One region of the Ureibacillus sp. FSL K6-3587 genome, then DNA from elsewhere that is predicted to be linked to it. Evidence: riboswitches for the same ligand, from Rfam matches in the RefSeq annotation. Region 1 holds a riboswitch; each other region holds the start of a gene.
What was found. Region 1 has a riboswitch for thiamine pyrophosphate ahead of thiM (hydroxyethylthiazole kinase). Riboswitches for the same ligand answer to the same signal wherever they lie in the genome.
Positions count from the first base shown of each region.

Region 2: linked by a shared signal. The riboswitch ahead of thiC (phosphomethylpyrimidine synthase ThiC) and the one ahead of thiM (hydroxyethylthiazole kinase) in region 1 are both predicted to bind thiamine pyrophosphate.
Region 3: linked by a shared signal. The riboswitch ahead of thiT (energy-coupled thiamine transporter ThiT) and the one ahead of thiM (hydroxyethylthiazole kinase) in region 1 are both predicted to bind thiamine pyrophosphate.

Region 1 is NZ_CP151969.1:3,049,666-3,052,944, reverse strand. Features, by position in the region: gene NSS77_RS15015 (reverse transcriptase-like protein) at 187-840, shown strand; TPP riboswitch at 938-1,039, shown strand; TPP riboswitch at 1,105-1,206, shown strand; gene thiM (hydroxyethylthiazole kinase) at 1,291-2,040, shown strand; gene thiD (bifunctional hydroxymethylpyrimidine kinase/phosphomethylpyrimidine kinase) at 2,040-2,855, shown strand; gene thiE (thiamine phosphate synthase) at 2,848-3,279, shown strand, end outside.
Region 2 is NZ_CP151969.1:2,006,605-2,009,883, forward strand. Features, by position in the region: gene NSS77_RS09935 (transposase) at 36-1,238, opposite strand; gene NSS77_RS09940 (hypothetical protein) at 1,359-1,484, shown strand; gene NSS77_RS09945 (hypothetical protein) at 1,468-1,593, shown strand; TPP riboswitch at 1,631-1,745, shown strand; gene thiC (phosphomethylpyrimidine synthase ThiC) at 1,897-3,279, shown strand, end outside.
Region 3 is NZ_CP151969.1:2,949,510-2,952,788, forward strand. Features, by position in the region: partial or broken gene NSS77_RS14540 (PTS sugar transporter subunit IIC) at 1-678, opposite strand, end outside; partial or broken gene thiT (energy-coupled thiamine transporter ThiT) at 1,269-1,818, opposite strand; TPP riboswitch at 1,899-2,005, opposite strand; gene NSS77_RS14550 (GatB/YqeY domain-containing protein) at 2,303-2,728, shown strand; gene NSS77_RS14555 (transcriptional regulator) at 2,858-3,019, shown strand; gene NSS77_RS14560 (nucleoside-diphosphate sugar epimerase) at 3,198-3,279, opposite strand, start outside.

The DNA.
Region 1 (3,279 bases):
AAATTTCCTATAAATATAGAAAAAGGGTTACAATTATATACAAATTCCTACTTTCATTTTATATCTAAGTCGAAGAATGTCAATAACTCGTTGGTGAACATATAAAGGCGGGGAAAGGATATTTCGTATCTTTGTCGTCCAATTGAAAATACTATTGTAGAAAATAGGGAAAAGGGAGGGGTCTTTTTGAAAATCACAATCGAATGGACGTATCACCACAAGGGTGTGGAAACGGTTTTTCGTTCGGAAGAAATGCCTCCAGCGCACGCACTTTCCGTCGCGGAAGAGCTGATGAAAACCGGAAGAACAAAAAACATTCTTTTTTTGGATGAACATGATTCGACTTGGACATTGAAAGAAATAAAAAAATATATAAAAGAGATGGAAACGGAACCTTCGAATGTGACGGTTTATTTTGATGGCGGATTTAATCTTGAAAGCCGCATATCCGGGTTGGGTTGTGTCATTTATTTTGAGCAAAACGGAAAGAAATATCGGTTGCGGAAAAATTTGACTTTGGATGGTCTTTCTTCCAATAATGAAGCGGAATACGCAGCGCTTCATTTTTCTGTCCAAGAATTGGAGTCTCTTGGCGTCCATCACCAAACGGTCCGATTTATCGGCGATTCGCAAGTGGTGATCAATCAAATGAGCGGTGAATGGCCGGTTTATGAAAAAGAGTTGATGAATTGGGCGGATCGAATTGATGAATATTTGAACCGGCTTGGCATCAAACCCGAATTTGAACCGGTTTCCCGAAAAGAAAATGAAGAAGCGGACCGGTTGGCAAACCAAGCTTTGGATGATATCGAAATAGACGGGAAAATCGAACTGCAATGAATAAATGAATCGAAATAACCAAGTTTGTTAGTTTTATAAAATCATGTAAAATTGAAAAATCCATATGGTATAATGTAGGAAACAACTGAATTATTATGTTTTTTTGCAGGGGTGGCCGAGTGCCTGAGAAGGTGAAAACACCTAACCCTTTGAACCGGATGCAGCCAGTACTGCCGTAGGGAGCAATCCATGAATTCATAGATGGATATTGTGAATTTTTTGCTCTCCAATTACTGGAGAGCTTTTTAATTACATAGGGAATTTTGGAAATTGCAGGGGTGGCCGAGTGCCTGAGAAGGTGAAAACACCTAACCCTTTGAACCTGATGCAGTTAGCACTGCCGTAGGGAGCAATTGAAGATACTTGCAGTCTTTTCAATGCTCTTTTGCGCCGTGCAAAAGAGCATTTTTAAGTTTCAAAAGATTAATCCGGATTGAAAGGAGAAAACAAATGAGCTTATACAAAATCAGACAAAAGAATCCATTGATCCATTGCATTACCAATACCGTGGTGACAAATTTTACAGCAAACGGCTTGCTTGCCATTGGCGTTTCACCTGTCATGTCGGATGAGCCATTGGATGTTGAAGATATGACATCGATTGCCGATGCATTGTTAATCAATATTGGCACATTGAATAAAAATTCAGTGGAAGCCATGTTTTTAGCCGGAAAAAAAGCGAATGAATTGAATATTCCGGTTGTATTGGATCCGGTGGGGGCAGGTGCCACGAAATATCGTAAAGAGGTGTCTGAAAATCTGTTGAGAGAAATCAAGTTTGATTTAATCCGTTGCAATGCCGGTGAATTGGCTGCAATCGCCGGAATCGATTGGCAGGCAAAAGGTGTGGACAGCGGAGAAGGGGAGATGGATATTGTCCTTGTGGCAAAGGATACGGCCAAGAAATTTGGAACAATGGTTGCGGTTTCAGGAAAAGAAGATGTAGTAACGGATGGGGAATGGATTCTTTTTGTCAGCGGCGGCCATGAGTGGATGACGCAGGTGACGGGGACGGGCTGTTTATTGAGCGCCATTTGCGCGGGAGCATTATGTTTGGAAGGGGACAGACTCGAAAATATCCGGAACGTGTTGGCCGATTATAAAAAAGTGGCCGAATTTGCTTCGAAAGAAAAATACCTTGGTTCATTCCAAGTGGAAATCATAAACGGTCTACATCAAATTTCAAGAGGTGAATTATAATGAATATCGTTATGACGATTGCAGGCTCGGACAGCGGTGGAGGCGCCGGCATTCAGGCGGATTTGAAAACATTCCAGGAGCTGAAGGTTTTTGGCACATCCGTCATTACGGCATTGACGGCCCAAAATACGTTGGGTGTGGAAGGGATTTATCCAACAACTCCTGATTTTGTCGAACTTCAAATGAAGGCGGTTTTCGAAGATTTTGATGTAAAAGCCTTGAAAACGGGAATGTTGTTTTCTGCGGATATTATTCAAAGAATCGCGAAAAGCTTGAGGGATCAAGAAGTTCAAATCGTTGTCGATCCGGTTATGATTGCGAAGGGCGGACAAGCGTTGCTGCAAGAAGATGCCGTGCGGGCCATGAAAAAGGAATTGCTGCCGATTGCGAACATTGTCACCCCAAACATCCCGGAAGCGGAAACCATCACCGGCATGAACATTCAAACTGCGGAAGAGATCCGGGAAGCGGCGGAGAAGATTTTGCAGCTTGGAGTTGATTGCGTCGTCATGAAAGGGGGGCATTTGGACGGGCCATCCGCAGTTGATACGGTGTTTTTCAAAGACGGGTCTTCATTCAAAATGAGATCAAAAAGAATCAATACGAAACATACCCATGGGACAGGATGCACTTTTTCTGCAGCCATTACCGCCCATTTGGGAAGAGGGCTGTCTTTGAAGGAAGCCATTATTGAAGCGAAAAAATTTGTCCAAGGGGCAATCGAAAATCCGCTCAATATCGGCCATGGCCATGGACCGACGAATCACTTTGCCCATCGGTTGGGATATGAAGCGGAGGTGGAAATCATTGAATAGAAAAGAGTTGGCGGTTTATTTCATTATGGGAACGGAAAATTGCAAGAGCGAACATCCCCTTGAAGTATTGAAAGATGCATTGCAAGCGGGAATTACTTTTTTTCAACTGAGGGAAAAAGGGAAACAACCGTTAACCGGTGGGGAGCTTGAACAATTTGCCAGGGAATGCCAATCCTTATGCAAACAGTATCAGGTGCCTTTTATCATTAACGATGATGTGGAACTTGCGTTAAAAATTGATGCCGATGGTGTTCATGTGGGACAAGACGATACACCGATCCAAGAAATTCGGGAAAAGTTTCAAAATAAAATTATCGGTGTTTCCGTCCATAATGAAGAAGAATTGGTGAAAGCCGTCCAAAGCGGCGCCGATTATGTGGGCATCGGTCCAATCTATGAAACGAAATCAAAGCCGGATGCAAAA
Region 2 (3,279 bases), 1.0 Mb from region 1:
GGCGTACTTGCAGAATTTTTCGCTTTAAAAATTTTTTAAGCGGTTTGTTGCTTTTTACTCTCTTTTGCCATTGCGAGAGCTGAAACCAGTAATACGATGGCGTTCAAGTAAATATGAGTTTTTACTTTATCGATTCCCCACACATGCAGGGAGTTCGCTGTAAGATAACTTTTCATTCTTGAATTGCACCGTTCTACACTGGTTCGCTCATTGTAAAGTTCTTTCCAACGTTTGGAATCGCGGTGTGGATTAGAGTACCGGCGAAGATCCTTATTCACGTTAATTTTTACTACCATTCCATAGTTGGAGGATGAACAGGCTGCCATTCCTAATGGGCAATCCACTTTTCCGGTTGCGTGTGGACATCTGAATTTGAGCTGATCCTTATTGGCGCCCCAATAAGTCATTTCGTACCCCATCGAACAGCGTGGGGTTCCATTGGAGGCAATTCCTTCGGGAGGCTCCTTTTCATTACGCAAATTGAGTGGAATAATAGCTTGAGCCCCGATGTTCTTGGCGGATTCGTAGTTTTTTAGCTGGTCGTACCCACCATCCATTATCAGGAAATCAATTTTAGAGTTTGTACAACTCTTTACTTGTTCAATTAATTGTGGTGCGACATCCCCATCGTTGATATGAGCAGGGGTTACTTCAATCGCCATTGGTAATTCACTTTTGGTGTCAACGGAAAGATGCATCTTATAGCCAAACCAAGTAATTTTATTACCGAAGGAATCAAACTTTGCCCCCCAATTGGCGTTGCCTGTTTGTTCACTTCGCTTCTTAGGCTGCTTCTTTTCATAAGCATCAATGGCGGCACTGTCGATAGCCTGATGTTTTCCATCAATTACTCCTTCCTCTTGAGCTAACTGGACGAGATCTTGAAAGATTCTTTTCACAAGTCCAGTTTTGGTTAGTGAAGAAAATACTCGGCTAAGAGTAGAGATGGATGGTGCAGGCCTGCTAATATCTAAACCACATTGGTAACGAAAACGCAGGTCATTTTTTAATCGATTGTGAAGAGAAGTAAAAGTATCAATACCTTCTAATGGGGCAGCGATAAGAGCCCTTAATATCCCTTCTTTGGAATGTCCTTCAGCCCCTTGGGGTGAAGAACTTTTCAATTGTTTAGCATAAGGACGCAAATCTAGAGCACTAAAAAAGATCGGTAATTTCTCTTTTGACTCTAAAATTTGCAATTCTTCAAAGGAAAATAGACTTTCTTGTAGAATATACAAAGTGACTTCCTCCTTATGGATTTTTGTGGTTTGGTCACTTCAAAATTCTACAAATAAGGGGTGAAGTCCTTTTTTATGCTTTAGAAAACCTTATGGCTCTTGGGTTGAAAAATGTGCAAAATGCTCAAAAAACAAAAGGCCAACCAGCAAAAAAAGAAAATTTCTTCGACGGTTCGAGTGGATGTAGAGCGGTTGGAATATTTAATGAATCTTGTAGGGGAATTGGTGATTGACCAAACAAGCTGATGGAGGAAATTGCTTCATCGGCATCATCGTTAAGCAAAATGGCAGAAAATATGCAAACAATGTTAAACCGGTTTACCGTATAAGGAAGCGTATTTACATTGCTTTATAAGTATGTTAATATTAAGAAAAATTAAATAAGTTTGTCGCTTATCTACTAGGGGAGTCCAATAGCTTGGACTGAGAAAAGAACGCGCTTAAGTTCTTTGACCCTTTGAACCTGATCTGGGTTATACCAGCGTAGGGAAGTAGATAGCGGGAGTGTATGTGTTTGTTGCGTACGTTTCGCTATTTGCGTTCCATCGGGTTCTCTTAGAGAACCCGATTTTTATTTCCGCATATATTCTCCTATCTCTGCCCCGCGTTTTGGTGTAACTTCAGATCCTAAATCATTATTTTAAGGGAGAGGAGTTACATGCAAAACATCAAATCTTTCATGCAATTTCCTGCGAGTAAAAAGGTATATGTCGAAGGTTCAAGATCGGATATTCGTGTACCGATGAGAGGAATTACGTTAAGTCCAACAAAGACAGAAACAGGAATCATTGAAAATGAACCTGTTCGTGTTTATGACACAAGCGGTCCTTACACCGATCCTGATTTTCAGCCGGACATTCAAAAAGGATTGCCTCCGCTAAGAAAACGCTGGATTTTAGAAAGAGGCGACGTTGAAGAATACGAGGGGCGTCCAGTGAAACCGGAAGATAACGGATTCCGTAATGAGAAGCAATCAGAGATTACTCTGCCTTTCGAGAGAAAACCACTGCGCGCAAAAAAAGGAAAAACTGTAACACAAATGCATTATGCAAAACGAGGGATTATTACGCCGGAGATGGAATTTGTTGCGATTCGCGAAAATATAGATCCGGAAATCGTACGTCAAGAAGTTGCCGAAGGAAGAGCGATTATTCCTTCGAATATTAACCATCCGGAAAGTGAACCGATGATTATTGGGAGTCGTTTTCATGTAAAAATTAACGCGAATATTGGTAATTCCGTAGTCACATCATCCATTGAAGAAGAAGTCGAAAAAATGCTTTGGGCGGTGCGCTGGGGAGCAGACACGATTATGGACTTATCGACGGGAAAACACATTCATGCGACACGAGAATATATTATTCGCAATTCCCCTGTGCCTGTCGGGACAGTTCCGATTTATCAAGCGCTTGAAAAAGTAAACGGCGTCGTTGAAGACTTAACGTGGGAAATTTACCGTGATACGCTCATCGAACAAGCGGAACAAGGGGTGGACTATTTTACGATTCACGCGGGGGTGCTGCTTCGTTACATACCGATGACGGTAAACCGAACGACTGGCATTGTTTCACGCGGCGGCTCGATTATGGCGCAATGGTGTTTAGCCCACCATGAAGAAAACTTCTTATACACGCATTTTGAAGAGATATGCGAGATTTTGAAAACGTACGATATTGCAGTATCGCTTGGAGACGGGCTGCGTCCAGGCTCGATTGCCGATGCGAATGACGAAGCACAGTTTGCTGAATTGGAGACGCTTGGAGAATTAACGGAAATCGCTTGGAAGCATGATGTGCAAGTGATGATCGAAGGGCCAGGGCATGTGCCGATGCATAAAATTAAAGAAAATGTCGATAAGCAAATCGAAATTTGTAAAGGTGCGCCGTTTTACACATTAGGACCGCTTACGACCGATATCGCGCCGGGATATGACCACATTACATCCGCGATTGGAGCGGCGATCATTGGCGCGTACGGAACGGCGATGCTTTGTTACGTGACGCCAAAAGAGCATTTAGGGCTGCCGAATAAAGATGATGTG
Region 3 (3,279 bases), 100 kb from region 1:
CGGCAATGCACATGCCGACACCTGAAGCCGCCACACCGAGGTTTGCCGCTCCCGCTGCGACCCTGAAATCATAATGGCGGTAGCAACACCGATCGTTGAAATCGGTGAGAGAATCAGAATGGAGAACACCATTGCGATTAACATACCCATGAACACAGGTTGTAAATTTGTTAAGTAGATAATGCCTTCCCCGATGGCCAAACTTGCATCACGGACGTAAGGCAAAATGGCCAAACCGATTAAACCGGGAATGAAAATGGTAAGGGCCGGCATCAATAACAATGTCCAATCCTTCAATTTCACATCTAAGAATTTTACGAATAATGTGGCAAGGGCTGCCGTAATCCCGATATTGATGACCGTTCCAATCCCCGCCATCGTAATGACCCCATTTTCATCCATTGTCGTTACACCGCTGCCGATAAAAGCTGCAAGTCCGATGGAACACATTTGAACCGGATTCAGTTTGAATTGGATTCCAATCAGAACCCCCATAATCACCGGCAGTAAGCTCATCACAAGTACAGAGGCGTTCAAAACGGCGGTCAAGAACGTTTCAAGGGGCCCTGCATGTGGAATAATCAATTTTAATATTTCTCCGACAAGAGCATTAGGGATCAAACAAACCACAATCCCTAAACTCATTCCCGTTAATAATTTACTGAAGAAATCTTTCATCGTTGCAAAACCCTTTCTGTTAGAACTGTTTTAATAGTGGAAATATTGTATATTAATATAGTAAATTATATATAAAAATAATATTTTATCAACTATAAATATTTTGATAATTCATATTAAAGATAAATTTTTGAAGTTTAAACATCCTTTGTTTATAGGTTTAATCGAGTGAAATTAGGTTTGGGAGAGAAAAAAAGGCATCTATTTATTATTTTTTATCAAAATATTTTAGTGAAAGAGAGGTTGGGACAAAAGATAAAAAACACCATTTTCTCCCGGGAGAAAATGGTGTTTTTTTGATAATTGAAGAAAATTGATTTCCGTTCCGGGGACGCTTTCCGCGGGCCCGACTCGAGCCTCCTCGGAGCTCAATCCTTCGCTCCTGCGGGGTCTCGAGAGGGCTCGTCGCAGGAAAGCTTTTGCTTTGCGACTAAGCGTGCGCGACAGGAGCACTCGCCCCGTCACTCCAATCAATTTATTACAAAAAATCTTTTTGCAGCTCGTTCACTTTATTAGTTATGTCCCAGCCTCGTCCGAAAAAGCGGTTAACCCGTTTTTCAGACAGCCCGATCGCAAAATGAAACATCCTATTAGGATGTGGTTGTTTTATTCGTTTCAATGTCAAATCCTTTTCGCTGAATCAACCGGGGTGCGGCTGAAAGGAGAAGTACGATCAAAATCGAGCAGAAAATGGCCGCGCCAATCATCGTTGCACCATTTACGACCAACGAATAGATCACTGGGGACATTCCTTCCGGCGCATATTCCGCCCAGAAAACGACACCCGCAAGAAAATGCCAAAAATACCGGGCGATACTTCCCAGGAAGACGGCCAATACAGCCAAAATCAATCCTTTTGCTTTCTTCTTCTCTGCAAAAAAGGCGATTTGTATCTGTTTATACAATAATCCGGCAAAATATATAGGCATCCCCCGTGGCCACTTGCAACAACCCCCAAATAAACCCGGAAATCACGCTGACAGTGAATCCCCAACGGAAAGCTAAAATGAAGACAGGCAACATGGCACAGGAAACCGACATCCAGGGCCCCAATTGGATCGATGGCAACAAATCCAAAATTAAAGCGAATGCCGCAAAAAACGCCGCTTCAATGAGAGCCTGCAATTTAATTTTTTTCATAAAAAAATTCTCCCCTCCACAAAATGGAAACCTCAAGGGGGAGAATATGTATGGAGAACTCCTCGTCCACCATTCAACATATATCCAAAATCCCACAATCCCTGCGCAAGCATTATCTTACAGGTTCGAAGGGTCAGAACAACGAAAAGTTGTTCACTCTCAGCACAAAGCTCCCCCTGTGGTTTCAATCATGATTTTAATTTTGTCGCTCTAAGTATAGCTTGAAAGATCGTATTTGTACAGGGGATAGGAAGTTTTATATTTAAAAATGGAAAATTCGCTTTTGGTAATCAAATAAAAACAGATCTGTTTAAACCAGAGAAATGCAGGCGGCGTTCGACGATTTTCCTGCCGCATTCTATTATCCATCCTTGTTTGTTGCAGTTTTGAATCCTGGATTAAAAAGCACTTTTTCATTCATGGCGAAAAGAAAATTTATTATAATAATATTCATAAAATCCCATGAAAGGAGAATAATGATCATATGATGAAACAAGCCGTTTTCGAACAACTGAAACAGGCGATGAAAGAAAAGGATGCCGTTGCAAAAGGAGTTCTTACATTATTAAAATCCGCCTTGGATCAAGCGGAAAAAGAAAAAGGTTCCGAACTTTCCCATGAAGAAGAAATTGCGGTTGTCAATCGTGAAGTGAAACAGACCCATCAAGCCCTTGAAGGAGCAAAGCAAGCAGGCCGGGAAGATTTAATCGAAAAGGAAAACCGCAAACTGGAAATTTTGCAAAGTTTCTTGCCAAAACAATTATCTGAAGAGGAAATTGCCAATGTTTTAACAGAAGCAGGCATTTCAAAAGGAATGAATATGGGGGAGGCGATGAAAATCGCAAAACCGCTCCTTGCAGGAAAAGCCGATGGAGCAACGATCGCGAAAGTGGTAAAAAGCCTCATTTAAGATTAAAAAGACTTGTTTAAAAATTTAGACAAGTCTTTCAACTTTTTGTTGACAGCAAAATAAAACTGTACTATATTAGAATCATCAAACAACAACTGTTATAGTACAAATCAAAAAGGAGTGTTTTTTATGACTACTTATCAAGAAGGCTATGAATATTACGTTTCCAAATGTGAACAATTCGGTCTGGAACCAATCAATTTTTCAATTTTCGTTGAGCATCTATCCCAAGAACAATTGGATCAATTCAACGAACATGCACGAAAAACGAAAGAACAAGCAAATGCATAAGAAAATCGCGAATATATTCTATAACCATTACAGATCGCAGAAAAGAGAGGTCATACATTTGTCTACATTAAACATACGAGCCAGTTAACAACCTTGCTTGTCGAGTTGCCGCAAGCAAGGTTGTTTTATTGGTAAAAAAAAAAACACCATTTTCATTGAAAATGGCGTCCAAAAACTGCTATTCATCCAGCAAATCAAGAATTTGTTTGTATTCGGGTGCGCCGATGCTGTTATAATATTGGAACAGCAATTCGGAATTC